Regions from separate parts of the Kitasatospora sp. NPDC101183 genome, predicted to be linked through region 1. Evidence: riboswitches for the same ligand, from Rfam matches in the RefSeq annotation. Region 1 holds a riboswitch; the other holds the start of a gene.
The links. A riboswitch is a leader RNA that binds a small molecule or an ion and turns the genes downstream of it on or off. The one in region 1 is predicted to bind guanidine.
Positions count from the first base shown of each region.

Region 1 (7,117 bases):
ACCAGCCCGCGAGGTTGCGGTCCTCGGCCGGCGGGGCCTGGAGGTGGCCGGCCGCGTCGAGGCCGAGCGCGGTGACCGGGGCGTCGAGGCGGACGGACGGGATGCGGATGCGGACGGGGGCGGACGGGCCCAGCGGCGGGACGACGGAGACCGGCGCGAAGCCGGCCTGCGCCTGCCCGGCGCCCGGGGCGGGCGGCAGGGTGAGGGAGCCGCCGTCGTGCAGCATCCAGGCCCCGAACACCAGCGCCGCGCCGGCCGCGAGGGTGCCCGGCCAGGGGCTCCTGCTCTGGACGCCCACGAGCGCTCCCCTCTGTCGACCCGCCGGAACCGGAATCCCGCTTCCTGGGAATTTCCTGAGAACCCATTCAATCGGATCGAACCGTAAGCCACGTCGGCACGACGGTCACATCGACACCCCCCGATCGGCAGGGCCGGGGCCTCCGCGACAGCGCCGAGCACTCGAACGGGCACGGAGAGCGACCTCGGGGTGCGGCCCGCACCGGTGCGGCAGCGGTCCCGACACGTGCTTCGACGAGCGCTCCGCGCGTTCGGTTGCGTCAATCGAGCGATCGCTCACGACCGTCCGCCGAGCCGCGACGACCGTCACGACCCGCGTGCCATGCTGACCCGGTCACGGGTCTATCACCCCACTTGTCCCACCGGACCGCACCTGCGCACACCCCCGCCGAACGCCCGATGAACGGAGTGATCATGGACGCCCTCTCGCGCCGCACCCTGCTGGCCGCCGGCGCGGCGACGGCCGCCGCCCTGGCGGCCGGCTGCGGGACCGGCAACGGCAACGGCGGGGAGCGCGCGGCCCCGGCGGTGAGCGACGCCCCCGGCTCCGCCACCGCCACCGAGACCCCCACCCCGGCCCCGGCGCCCCAGCCGAAGGCCGTCCTGATCGGCGACGGCTCCACCTCCGACACCGGCGCCCAGCCGCACCAGCCCGTCCCCGAGAAGCTGCAGCCGGGCCAGCGGCCCCCGCAGTTCGTGGTCTTCTCCTGGGACGGCGCCGGCGAACTCGACAACGGCCTGTTCGCCCGCTTCCGCAAGCTGGCGCAGGAGCACGACGCCAAGATGACGTTCTTCCTGAGCGGCCTCTACCTGCTGCCCGAGTCCAAGAAGGACCTCTACCGCCCGCCGCAGCACAAGGCGGGCGCCTCCGACATCGGGTACCTGAGCGACCAGCACATCCGCGACACCCTGGAGAACGTCCACGCGGCCTGGCTGGAGGGCCACGAGATCGGCACCCACTTCAACGGCCACTTCTGCGGCTCGACGGGTGTCGGCCGGTGGTCCCCCGAGGAGTGGGACAGCGAGATCCAGCAGGCCATGGACTTCGTGACCAACTGGCGCACCAACACCGGCTTCACCGACCTGCCCCCGCTGCCCTTCGACTACGGCAAGGAGCTGATCGGCAGCCGCACCCCCTGCCTGGAGGGCCAGCGCAACCTGCTGCCCACCGCCGTCAAGCGCGGCTGGCGCTACGACAGCAGCGGCAACGGCACCCAGGTCTGGCCGCAGAAGATCCAGGGCGGCGCCCTGTGGGACCTCCCGCTGCAGTCCATCCCCTTCCCCGGGCACACCTTCCAGGTGCTGTCGATGGACTACAACATCATGTACAACCAGTGCGGCCCCAACACCAAGGCCGACCCGGCCCTCCACCCGGGCTTCCAGACCCAGGCCCGGGACTCGTACATGATGGGCTTCGACCGGACGTACAACAGCAACCGGGCGCCGTACGTGATCGGCAACCACTTCGAGGAGTGGAACGGCGGCATCTACATGAACGCCGTCGAGGACGCCCTGAAGCAGATCGCGGGCAAGCCCGAGGTCCGGCTGGTCTCCTTCCGCCAGCTCGTGGACTGGCTGGACGCCCAGGACCCGGCGGTGCTGCGCAAGCTGCAGAGCCTGGCCCCGGGCCAGTCCCCGGCGGGCGGCTGGGCGACCTTCCTCGGCACCCCCGCCGCCCCGCCCGCCTCGCCCGCCTCGCCCGCGGCCAACTAGGCCCTCGCCCGGACCCGGCCGGCGAGCACCGCCCCGACCAGCGCGACCCCGGCCATGGTCAGCAGGATCACCGCGAAGGCGCCGGCCGAGCCGGCGCCTTCGGCGCTCTCGTGGGCCACGGCCAGCGAACCGCCGCCGAGGGCCGCGAAGATCACCCCGGCCAGGCCGGTCAGCAGCACGTTGCCCAGCGCGTCGCTCATCTGGAGCGCCGCCGAGTTGGCCCCGGCGTCCTCCGGTGCGGAGAGCTTCATCATCAGCACGCTGACGGAGGAGACCGTCAGCCCCATCCCGATGCCGCCCACGCCCCAGGCCACCGCCGCCGCCCAGGCCGGCACCGCCGGGACGAGCACCAGCGCCGCGCCCGCGATCGCCACCGCGCTCAGCAGGAAGCCGCCGCGGATCATGACCGCCCGGTAGCGCTCGGCCCCGGGCCGGCCCTGGAGCCAGGAGCCCAGCGCCCAGGAGAGCCCGCCGCTGGTCAGGGTGAGCCCGGCCAGCGTCGGCGACAGGCCGCGCTGGGTGACCATCATCAGCGGGACGAACGCCTCGGCCGCGAAGAACGCCCCGGCCGCGACCCCGCGCAGCAGGATCACCGTGGGCAGGCCCCGCCCGGAGCGCAGGGTGCCGGTCGGCAGCAGCCCGAGGACGGCCGGGGCCAGCAGCGCCACCCCCGCCGCGCCCGGGACCAGCCCGATCAGGTCGAGCCGCTGCCCGGCGTACTGGAGCAGGCCGGCTCCCAGCGCCGCCATCGCGGCCAGCAGGGTGCGCCGGCGGTCGAAGTCGGCGCCCTTGAGCACCGGGTGCTCGCGCTCCGAGCGGGCCAGCGCCGGGCCCATGACGGCCAGCGGCAGCAGGATCAGCGCCGGCACGGCCAGGAACACCCAGCGCCAGCCCAGGTGCTGGGTGACGGCCCCGGAGACCAGCGGGCCGACGATCGAGGGCAGCACCCAGGCCGAGGAGAAGGCCGCGAAGACGGCCGGCCGCAGCCGCTCCGGGTAGGCCCGGCCGACGACCACGTACAGGGCGACGATCACCAGCCCGCCGCCCAGCCCCTGTATCGCGCGCCCGGCGACGAACACCCACATGCCGGGCGCCGTCCCGGCCACCACCAGGCCCACGCCGAACACCGCGATGCCCGCGAACAGCGGCTGCAGCGGCCCGCGCTTGTCGCACCACTGGCCGGAGACGACCAGGGCGAACAGCGTGGTGGTGAAGTAGCCGGAGAAGGCGAAGGCGTACAGCCCGAGGCCGTCCAACTGCCGGGCCGCGACCGGCATCGCGGTGTTGACGGCGGTCGCCTCGAAGGCGATCACCAGGACCACGGAGACGATCCCCAGCGTCAGCGCGCGGTAGCGGGCGCCGAGCACCCCTCCGCCGGGGTCGGTTCCGGAGGGCGGAGGGGCGGTGTCGACCGAGGTGGGGGAGGCTGTGGTCATACGTAACATCGTAAGTGCCGACTGGTTCGTTGACCCCTGACGGGAGTCGCTGTTCGCCTCCGCCCCGGGGCGTAGGTCCGGCGGGTGGGTCCGGCGGGTCAGTGCAGCACCTTGAGCCCCACCACGCCGGAGACGATCAGCAGCAGGCAGCCGATCCGGGCCGCCGTCACCGCGTCCCCCAGCACGGCCATGCCGTAGACCGCGGTGCCGACCGCGCCGATGCCGACCCAGACCGCGTAGCCGGTGCCGATCGGGATGGTGCGCATCGCGTACGCGAGCCCGCCCATGCTGAGCAGCAGGGCGACGCCGAAGACGACGCTGGGGACGAGACGGGAGAAGCCCTTGGACGATTCCAGGGCCACCGCCCACACGGTCTCCAGGAGACCGGAGACGAGCAGAACGAGCCAGGCCATGACGGCCACCTCCGCAGTTCACAGCGGCCGGGTTGCCGCTGAACTGCGCCGTCTTGTCGTCACCGGGTACGACGCGCTCGTCCGGGGTGGCGGGAAAACAGCCACCGGATTCCGACGGTAGCACACTTCGCCATGCAGAATTTACAATACGGCGTTGACCTGATTCGCGAATTCCGCCATCCTGAATTCACTGGCCGTGTGCCCGAGTGGCTCAGGGAACCGTCTGCAAAGCGGTGCACGCGGGTTCAATTCCCGCCACGGCCTCGATGGAAAAGGAATTGCCGGTCGACTCCGAAAAGTCGACCGGCAATTCCGCGTTTCCGGGGATCCTCCCGGATCTCAGGCCGAGACGGCGTCCTCCGGCCGGATCGGCAGCCGGCCGACCGGCAGGCCGGTGGCGGCCCGGACGGCGGCGGCCACGGCCGCCGGGGCGACCACGGCGGGGACGGCGCTGACGGCCTTGGCGCCGAAGGTGGCCACCACGTCCCGCTCCTCCAGCAGCGCGGCGATCCGCACCTCCGGGGTGTCCAGCGCGGTCGGCAGCCGGTAGCCCGTCAGCGAGGGGTTGAGCAGCAGGCCGCCCTCGGTGCGCAGGTCCTCCAGCAGGGCCAGGCCCACGCCCTGGGCCACGCCCGCCTCGATGCGGTCCTCGATCTGGCGCGGGTTCAGCGCGCGGCCCACCTCCTGGGCGACGGCCATCTCGACCACCCGGACGGCGCCCAGCTCGATGTCCACGTCCACCACCGCGCGCATCGCGCAGAAGGAGATGGAGACGAAGGCGTCGCCCTGCCCGTTGTCGTCCAGCGGCTCGGTCGGGTGCGGGCGGCACTGCGCGGTCGCCCACAGCTCCTTGCCCTCCAGCGCCTCCGCGACCGGCATGCCGAGCACCCCGTCGTAGGAGGTGATCTTGCCGTCGGCGATCTGGAGCAGCTCGGCGGACATCCCGAAGTTGGCCGCGATCGGCTGGAGCAGCTGGTGGCGGACCATCAGCGCGGCCCGCTCGACGGCCCCGCCGGAGACCCAGGTGTGCCGCCCCCGGGCGGAGGGCCCGGCGACGGACTGGTCGCTGTCGGCCGGCGCCAGGTAGACCTCGCTGACGCCCAGCACGGTCTGCACGATCTGCCGGGCCAGCGTGGCGAAGCCCTGGCCCGCGTCCACGGCCGCGCAGATGACGGTGGCGTGGTCCCCGCTGACCCGCACGGTGGCGGTGGAGACCTCGTCCTCGCCCTCGGCGCCCAGCATGTGCACCATGCCGACGGCGTAGCCGATCCCCCGCCGCACCGCCGCCGGGTCCCCGGCGCCGCCGGGCCCTCCCGGCAGCAGCCACTCGGCGTCCGGGTCGTCCACCGGCAGGGCCGGCAGCGGCTCGGCGGCCACCGCGTCCAGCAGCGCCTTCACCGGCGCGGGGCAGGTGACGGCCTGTCCGGTGGGCAGCGGGTCGCCGGTGGACATCGCGTTGCGCCGGCGGATCTCCACCGGGTCCACGCCCACCCGGGCGGCCAGCTGGTCCAGCTGCGACTCGTACGCGAAGCAGGCCTGCAGCGCGCCCTCGCCGCGCATCCGCCCGGCCGGCGGGTTGTTGGTGCGCACCGCCCAGGCGTCCACGAAGACGTTGGGGCAGTTGTACGGGCCGACGGAGAAGGCCGTCGCGGCGGCCAGCGCCTCGGAGGAGACGTCGGCGTAGGCCCCGCCGTCCAGCAGGACCTGCGCCTCGACCTTCACCAGGACGCCCTCGGCGTCGGCGTGGTGGCGGTAGCGCAGCAGCGCGGGGTGGCGCGAGGTGTGGGTGTGGAAGGACTCCTCGCGGGTGAGGGTCATCTTCACCGGGCGGCCGGTGCGCAGCGCCAGCAGGGCCAGGGTGACCTGGAAGGAGAGGTCCTCGCGGTCGGTGGTGGCCCCGGGCACGCCGGTGGCGACCAGCCGGACGCGGTCCGGCTCCAGGCCGAGGCAGGCGGCGGTGCGGTCGCGGTCGCCGTGCGGGTCGGTGGAGGACAGGTGCAGTTCCACCCCGCCGTCCGGGCGCGGCACGGCGAGGCCGGCCTCGGCGCCGAGCGGGGCCGGGTCCTGACGGCCGACCTGGTAGAGGCCCTCGACGATGATCTCGCCGGCCGCGTCCGGGTCCCCCGTGCGCAGCGGCAGGTGGCGGAAGAGGTTGCCGTCCGGGTGCAGCGCCGGGGCGGTGAAGGCCTGCTCGGGGTCGGTGACGGCCTCCAGCGGCTCGTAGTCGACCGCGATCAGACCGACCGCCAGCCGGGCCGTGTCCGGGTGGTCGGCCGCCACCGCCGCGACGGGCTCGCCGTGGTGGCGCACCACGCCGACGGCCAGCACGGGCCGGTCGGCGACGATCGGGCCCGAGGGCGCGCCGTCGGGGCTGCCGTCCGGGCCGGGCGGCAGGTCGGCGCCGGTGACGACGGCGTGCACGCCGGGCAGGGCGAGCGCGGCCGAGGTGTCGATGCCCCGGATGCGCGCGTGCGGGTGCGGGGAGCGCAGCACGGCGCCCCAGAGCAGGCCCTCGGCCCAGAGGTCGGCCGCGTACGGGTAGATGCCGAGCGCCTTGGGCAGGGCGTCGCCGCGCAGCGGGGAGCTGCCCAGGCCCGCGGCCTCCGGTGCGGCGCCGCCCGCGCCGCCGTCCTGCTGGAGTGCTGCGCCGATGTCGGTAGGCGACGTCATGATGCGTGGTCGTCCTCGGGGAGGCGGATGCCGTGGGCGGGGGTGGCGTGCGGGGGCACGGCCGCCGGGTCGTAGCCGGGCAGCGGGGTGCCGTGCGCGGGGGTGGGCTCGTAGACGGGGGCGTCGTACCCGGCGTCGTAGCCCGCGGCCTGCTGGTAGCCGTCCGGGTAGCCGACGGGCACGTAGGTGCCGTGCGCCGGGGTGGCCTGGTACGGCTGTTCGGAGTAGCCCTGGGCCGGCTGGTAGACCTGGTCGTCGGCGGCCTGGGCGGGGATGACGGCCTGGTGGGCCGTCAGGGCCGAGGTGTCGTACACGCCGGTGTCGTAGCCGCCGGCCGGGTCGGCGTACGGGGAGTTCGGGTCGGCGAGGGGCGCGGTGACGGGAGCGGCGGCGGCCGGGGCGGCCGGCGGGGCGGCCTCGATCCAGGCCTCGGCATCGGCGTAGACGGGCTCCTCGACGACGGGCTCGGGCGCCGACTCCTCCACGACGGGCGCCGGGGCCTCCTCGACGGCGGCGACGGCGGCCGCCTCGGCCTCCTCGGCGTCCAGGGCCCGGGCGTCCGCGACGGTCTGGACGGCGGCCAGCACG
Region 1 covers NZ_JBIWOW010000012.1:196,498-203,614, forward strand. The annotation lists gene ACIRRS_RS18990 (class F sortase) at 1-226, opposite strand, end outside; gene ACIRRS_RS18995 (hypothetical protein) at 712-2,010, shown strand; gene ACIRRS_RS19000 (MFS transporter) at 2,007-3,446, opposite strand; gene ACIRRS_RS19005 (DMT family transporter) at 3,545-3,859, opposite strand; guanidine-III (ykkC-III) riboswitch at 3,902-3,967, opposite strand; tRNA gene ACIRRS_RS19010 (tRNA-Cys) at 4,052-4,123, shown strand; gene ACIRRS_RS19015 (xanthine dehydrogenase family protein molybdopterin-binding subunit) at 4,199-6,529, opposite strand; gene ACIRRS_RS19020 ((2Fe-2S)-binding protein) at 6,526-7,117, opposite strand, start outside.

Region 2 (7,117 bases), on a different contig from region 1:
GCCGCTCCGCCGCCCTCGCGCTGAGCGACCCGGCCGCCGAGGCCTCACCGCCCGCCCGCAGGCCCGAACAGCCCTCCCCCGCACCGGACGTGCTGCTGAGGCGCGGCACCTGGTCGCTACTGCTCCCCCGCCGCGCGATGCTCGCCTCCCTCGGCCTGGCCGGCGCACTGCTCGCCGCCGTCGTCGTCTCCGCGCACGCCGGGCAGAGCGAACTCGACCTCGGGCGCACCTTCCAGGCCGTGTTCGGCTACGGCGACCGCCTCGACGTGCTGCTGGTGCAGAAGTTCCGGCTCGGCCGGATCGTCGCCGGGCTCGCCGCCGGCGCCGCCCTCGGCCTGGCCGGCTGCCTCACCCAGACCCTCGCCCGCAACCGCCTCGCCACCCCCGAACTCCTCGGCGTCAACGACGGAGCGACGGCCGCCGTGCTGATCTCCGTCGGCGCGGCCGGCACCTTCGGCGCCTGGTGGGCCGGGCCGCTGGGCGCCCTCGCGGCCGTCCTCGTCGTCTCCCTCGCCTCCGGCGGGCTCGGCGCGCGCGGCTACCGGGTGCTCGTCGTCGGGCTCGCGATGTCCGCGCTCGCCTCCGCCGTCATCCAGGTCGCGATGGCCCGGCGCTCGCTCAACTCGGCGGGCTCGCTGTACGTCTGGACCTCCGGCAGCCTCAACGGCCGGGACTACGAGGTCGCCACACCGGTGCTCCTCGGGCTCGCCGTCCTCGTCCCGCTCGCACTCGTCGCCGCCCGGCGCCTGGCGGTGCTGCGCTTCGACGACAGCGTGGCCTCCTCCCTCGGCGTCGACCCCGCGCGGGTGCGGCTCGCCTGCCTGCTGCTCGCCGTCGCCCTGGCCGGGCTGGCCGTCGGCGTCTGCGGGCCCGTCGGCTTCGTCGCCCTGGCCGCGCCCGTGGTCGCCGGCCGCCTCGCCGGGCCCGCCCGGGTGCCCGTCCTCGGCTCCGCGCTCACCGGCGCGCTGCTCGTCGTGCTCGCCGACACCCTCGGACGGGTGCTCATCGGCGGGGTCGAGATCCCCGTCGGCATCGTCACCACCGTGCTGGGCGGGCCCTTCCTGCTGTGGGTGCTGCTCGGGCGCGGCCGCAGCATCAGCTGAACCCACCAGAGGAGCAACCGACGTGAAGACCCCCTCCATCACCACCGCCCCGGACGACCCGGCGTACCGGCTCGTCACCTTCGGGTACGCCGGGGACTGCGACGGCGTCCTCGCACTGCTGCACACCGTCACCGACAAGGACCGCCACTCCGGCGACCTCACACCGCATCTGATGGACCGTCAGGCCGACGGCTCCTGGTCCATCACCTACCGCCTGCGCGCCGACCACCGCGCCTCGTACCAGCTCCACCCGTTCCGGGGCCCCGTCCCCGGCACCACCCGGGCCGAGTGGCTGCACGTCCTCGACCACGCCGTGCCCGACACCTCCGGGCCCCGACTCCCGGCCCGCGACGGGCGCAACCCGTCCTCGGTGCTCAGCCTGCCCGAGGCCCCCCCGCAGCCGTACGCCCGGCGGCGCGAGGGCGCCACCCGGGGCCGCACCGCCCCGTACGAGGTCGCCGGACGGCGGGTGGACGTCCACCTCCCGGGCGGGGACGGGCCGTTGGGCGCCGTCGCCGTGCTGCTGGACGGGGAGATGTGGGGCGAGGTGCTGTCCGTCGGCGACACCCTCGACAACCTCACGGCCGACGGGGCGATCCCGCGCACCGCCGCCCTGCTCGTCCACACCATGGGCCCCGGACGGCCCGAGGACCTCAGCTGCAACCCCGCCTTCGTCGACCTCCTCGCCGACCGCCTCCTCCCCTGGGCGCAGCGGGAGTTCGGCGCCCCGCTCGACCCCTCCCGCACCGTCGTCGCGGGCCAGAGCGCGGGCGGCCTCACCGCCGCCTTCGCCGCCTTCCACCGCCCGGACCGCTTCGGCAACGCGCTCAGCCAGTCCGGCTCCTTCTGGTGGCCGGACGGCACGGAGTTCGACAGCGGCAGCGAATGGCTCACCCGGCAGTTCGCGGGCTCCGAACGGCGCGAGGCCCGGTTCTACGTGGAGGTCGGCCTCCAGGAATGGATGCTGCTCCCCCAGAACCGCCACCTGCGCGACGTGCTCACCGCCCGGGGCTACGACCTCGCGTACCGCGAGTTCAACGGCGGCCACGACTACGCCTGCTGGCGCGGCGGCCTCGCCGACGGGCTGGCGCACCTGCTGGGGCCGCTGGGCTAGGGCCGCTGGACAGGCCCTAACCGGCCCTGCGCAGGCGGTCGCGGGCGATGTGGCGCACGCGGCGCGTCCGGCCGTCGTCGGCGAGTTGTGCCAGGGCGGCCGGGGCGTGGGAGTGCTCGGCGACGCGCAGCTGGCACCAGGTGGAGGCCTCGGTCAACTCCCCCGCCCCCTCGCCGAGTTCGACGGACCGGATCAGCGACCACTCGTGCAGGCGCCGTCCGGCGAAGGAGTCGGCCGCCACGGGGCCCGCCATCTGCGCCTGCCAGGCGGGGAAACCGGGGTCGGTCAGCAGTTCCGCGCCCCGGCGGTCGAGGTACTCGCACACGGCGCTGTTCGCCATCTGCGCGTCCGGGTCCGCCAGCACGCGGCCGATCAGCGCCGCCGCGCCGTCCGGCGCCACCCGCGCGAACGCCGCGCGGTAGCGGGCGAACCGCACGTGCTCGTCGGGATGCCGGTCCTGCTCCATGGGCGCCACCGTACCCGGGGGCGGATATCCGCTCGCTCGCGGGCGGGCGGTGCTGCGACGATCCGGGCATGGGAACGGACATCCACGGCGCCGTCGAGTACCGCAGGACCCACGGCCACGCGTGGAACGAACCCGCCTCGTGGCAGGTCGCGATCGACCTCGAAGCGCTCCACGACGAGCGGAACTACGACGCCTTCGACTGCCTCTTCGGCGTCCGCAACCACGCGGGCTTCCGCCCCCTCGCCCCCGACCGGGGGCTCCCGGAGGGCGCTTCGGCCGAAGTCCGGGCCGACATCGAACGGTGGCGGTCCTACGAGTCGCTCGACAGTGTGACCTGGATCGGCTGGGAGGAGATCGCGGCCGTCGACTGGGACGAGCCGGCCGAGCGCGCGGACCGGCGCGTGACCATCTACCGACGGGGAGCGGACGCCACGTGGGTACGCACCGGTAAAGCCCTGCTGCGGGAGCGCGCCTGGCGGCCCGACGGCGAGGAGTGGACGGAGGGCAGGGAATGGGAGGAGGGCGAACTGCTGCACCGCATCGAGCGGATGACCCGCCGCGAGGCCGTACGGCCGGACGGGGCGTGGGCGCCGGTGTTCACGGTGATGCGCACGCTCGCGGGGCTGCACGGCGAGGGGAACGTACGGCTCACCGTCTGGTTCGACTCCTGAAACCCGCCTGCCCCCGCCCGCCGCGTACGGGCCCGGCGTCGACGTGGCTGCGCCCCGCCACGGGCGCGGTGGTCCGGTGTGGCGGGGCGCAGGAGTGCTGAAGCCGGTCAGGGCAGGGTCATCGAGGAATCAGCGAAGGCTGCTGGTGCGTCAGTTCGCGGCGATCGGGTCGGTGCCGTAGCTCCAGTTGCTGCCGGAGCGGCCGTAGACCTGGATGGGGTCGGTGCCGACGGGGTTGTAGTAGACGGTCGCGCACGTCCCGGGGTTGATCCTCGGGGTGACCGTGGAGATGAGGGTCTGACCGGTGCGGGCGTTCGTGATCCACAGGTAGAAGTCGTTCGCGGAACCCTGGTTGTTGCAGATCTGGCCGGTGGCGGTCCCGTTGTAGTTCCAGCCGTTGAGACAGGTGCCGAACCGGCAGTAGGTGTCGCTGGCGGCACTGGCGGTGCCGGTGGTGGCGGCGAGGCCGCCGAGGGCGATGGCTGCGGCCGCGAGGCCCTGGACGGTGCGCTTGGTGACGATACGCATGGGAAGTCTCCCGTATCAGGCATGCGGGGGTGGCCCTGCTGCCTTCCCCCCGCTGGCACCGATGAGCCTAGCCACGGGGCGAGGGGCGCCGTAGGGACACTCCCGGCCATATCCCGTGTGGGGCGCCGGCGCGGCGGTTGCGCGTGATCGCCCGGCGCTACGACCGCCCCTGACCTCGCGGAACGCCTCCCCACCCGCGGTCGCCTCCGCGGGCGGGTCGACGCGCCCACCTTCGTCGCGGGTGTGATCCGCGTGCTAGCGTCCCCGTGGCGGCGCACTGGTGTTCGCCCCGGACGAGATGTGCGCCGTACCCGGCTTGCCAAGACGACGCACCTGGGAGACGTCATGGCCGATGCACCGATCGCCCGTCCGCTCGATGTCCGGTGGATCCACGGGTCTCCGTCCGCGAAGCACAACGGCGACCCCGACATCCAGATCCACCACTATGACGAGAACACGGTCATCCTTCGGCAGAACAAGGCCGTCAACTACGAAGCGCCGTTCCTGTACCTGCTGTTCGGCCCGGATCGGGCCCTGCTGATCGACACCGGGGCGACGGCCGAGCCCGCGTACTTCCCGCTGCGGGAGACGGTCGACGCGCTGGTGAAGCGGTGGCTCGTGCGCAACCCCGCGTCCAGGAACCGGGTCTACGGCCTGGTGGTGCTGCACACCCACCCGCACGGGGACCACGTCGCCGGCGACCGGCAGTTCGCCGGGCGGCCCGCGACGACCGTGGTGGACGCCCAACGGACCAGTGCCTGGCCCTACTTCGGGTTCGACGAGGACCCGGATGCGGTGGCCCGGGTCGACCTCGGCGGCGGCCGGGTGCTGGAGTGCCTGGCCACCCCGGGGCACCACGAGGCGGCCGTCACCTACTACGACCCGTGGACGGGCCTGCTGTTCACCGGCGACACCGTCTACCCGGGCCGGCTGTACATCGACGACTGGCCCGCCTTCGGCCGCACGATCGAGCGGCTGATCGCCTTCGCGCAGGCCCGGCCGGTGACCCATGTCCTGGGCTGCCACATCGAGATGACCCGCGACCCGGGCGTCGACTACCCGATCCGCACCACCTACCAGCCCGAGGAGCCACCGCTCCAGCTCACCGTGGAGCACCTGCACCGCATCCGGGCGGCGATCGCCGAACTCGGCGACGAGCCGCGGAGGTTCGCCCTGGACGACCTCATCCTCTGCCCCAACTCCTAGCCGGCGGCGGGCGCGATGACGGTCTCCGGCAGGTAGGTGAGGTCGGGCACGCGGACGGCGCCCGCCCCGGGCGAGGCGAGGGCGAGGTTGCCGGTCGGGAAGTGGCCGGGCGGGCAGTGGGCCTCGAACTGGCGCCGCACGATCGACAGGTTCCGTTCGTGGATCGGCGGCGGGGGCGCCTGGGCGAGGATCAGGTCGCCGGACAGTTCGGGCTTCCAGCCGGGCGGGAGGGCGAGCCGGGCCCTTGTCAGGAGGCGGTAATGCTCGGGGTTCATCGGGTCTCCTCTGCCGCTCCCCTCACGGTACAGCGCGGGGCGCCGTAGGCTCGGCGGATCGTTGGTGCCGGTGGGGAGGGGTCTTCATGGTGGGGCATGTGCTGGTGACGGGGGCGGCCGGGCTGGTCGGGGGCGCGGTGGTGCGGCGGTTGCGGGTGGCCGGGTGGGGGGTGGTGGGGGTCGACCGGGTGCCGGGGCCGGAGGTCCGGGTGGTGGCGGATCTGCGGGAGGAGGAGGCGTGGCGGCGAAAACTCACCGGCGCCGTCGCCGTGGTGCACGCGGCGGCGCTGCACGCGCCGCACGTGGGGGCGGTGCCGGACGGGGAGTTCTGGGAGGTGAACGTCGAGGCCACCCGCACGCTGCTGAAGGCGGCGGAGGAGGCCGGGGTGCAGCGGTTCGTCCTCACCTCCTCGGCCTCGGTCTACGGGCACTCGCTGGTGCCGGCCGACGGGTCGGCGGTCTGGGTGACGGAGGAGACGCCCTGCCGCCCGCGTGACGTGTACGACGAGACGAAGCTCGCCGCCGAGCGACTGGTCCTGGACGCGGCGGGGCGGATGGGGACGGTGTGCCTGCGTATCGCGCGGTGCTTCCCGGAGCCGCCGGCCGTCCTCGCCCGGCACCGGCTGTACCGGGGCGTGGACCTCGCGGACGTGGCGCGGGCGCACGAGCTGGCCGTGAGGACCATCGGCGCCTCGGGGGTGCTGAACATCGCCGGCCCGTACCCGTGGCGGGAGGCGGACGGGGAGCGGCTGTGGCGGGAGCCCGCCGCACTGGTGGCGGAGCGGCTGCCGGAGGTGGCGGCCGGGTTCGGGCGGCGCGGCTGGGAGCTGCCGGCAGCCGTGGACCGGGTGTACGTGTCTGGGCGGGCGGCCGACGTGATGGGCTACCGGCCGCGCTACGGCGCACCCGAACTGCTGGGCTTGTCGGGTGATCATTCCGAGTGCCAGGCTGGCGCCCATGGCACATGATCAGACCGGCCGGATCATCGGCGCGGGGTTCGGGCTCGTGTTCGTCCAGGCCAACGCGGGCGCCCTGCCCGAGGCGGTGGGCGTGCCGCTGCGGGTGGTGTCCGTGGCCGCGTTCCTCGCGCTGGTCGGGGTCGGCCGCCGCTGGGGCGGGCGCGCGGAGCGACACGAGGAGCGCGGGACCGTCTTCGGGCGCCGGTACGCGGTGATCGTCGCCGCCGAGGTGGCCGCGGTGGCGGCCGGGCTGGCGGTGGTCAAGAACCTGCTGCACACCCCACTGGCCACCGTCCCGTGGATCGCCTTCGTCGTGGGCGTGCACTTCTTCGCCCTCGCGGCCGCGTGGCGCCGGGCCGAGCTGCGCGTGCTCGGCGCGGCGGTGGCGGCCTGCGGGGCGGCCGGACTGGTGCTGGCCTTCGGCGGGGCGCCGGAGGCGGCGGTGGCCTCGGTGGCCGGGATCGGGCCGGGGGCGCTGCTGCTGGGCTCGGTGTGGTGGTCGTCCGTCCAGGAGCACCGCCGGTCCGCGGAGCCGAAGCAGGAACCGGTGCCGAAGCAGGAGCCAGTGCCGAAGCAGGAACCGGTGCCGGACCCGGAGCGGACGACCACCGCCTGACCGTCAGTCCCCGGGCGGCGGCCCGGGCGCCTCGACCGGCATCCGTACGGCGAGCAGGGCGCCTGCCGCGACCAGCGCGGCCGTGAGCCCCAGGGCGATCCGGTACGGCCCCGCGCCCGCGCCGTCGCCGAACGCCCCGATCAGCGCGGCCGCGGCGGCGATGCCGAGGGCGCCGCCAA
Region 2 covers NZ_JBIWOW010000002.1:219,189-226,305, forward strand. The annotation lists gene fhuB (Fe(3+)-hydroxamate ABC transporter permease FhuB) at 1-1,103, shown strand, start outside; gene ACIRRS_RS03155 (alpha/beta hydrolase-fold protein) at 1,126-2,217, shown strand; gene ACIRRS_RS03160 (hypothetical protein) at 2,234-2,683, opposite strand; gene ACIRRS_RS03165 (hypothetical protein) at 2,752-3,354, shown strand; gene ACIRRS_RS03170 (hypothetical protein) at 3,505-3,882, opposite strand; guanidine-III (ykkC-III) riboswitch at 4,151-4,216, shown strand; gene ACIRRS_RS03175 (MBL fold metallo-hydrolase) at 4,228-5,088, shown strand; gene ACIRRS_RS03180 (hypothetical protein) at 5,085-5,363, opposite strand; gene ACIRRS_RS03185 (NAD-dependent epimerase/dehydratase family protein) at 5,450-6,331, shown strand; gene ACIRRS_RS03190 (hypothetical protein) at 6,321-6,938, shown strand; gene ACIRRS_RS03195 (DHA2 family efflux MFS transporter permease subunit) at 6,942-7,117, opposite strand, start outside.
Region 2: linked by a shared signal. The riboswitch ahead of ACIRRS_RS03175 (MBL fold metallo-hydrolase) and the one ahead of ACIRRS_RS19005 (DMT family transporter) in region 1 are both predicted to bind guanidine.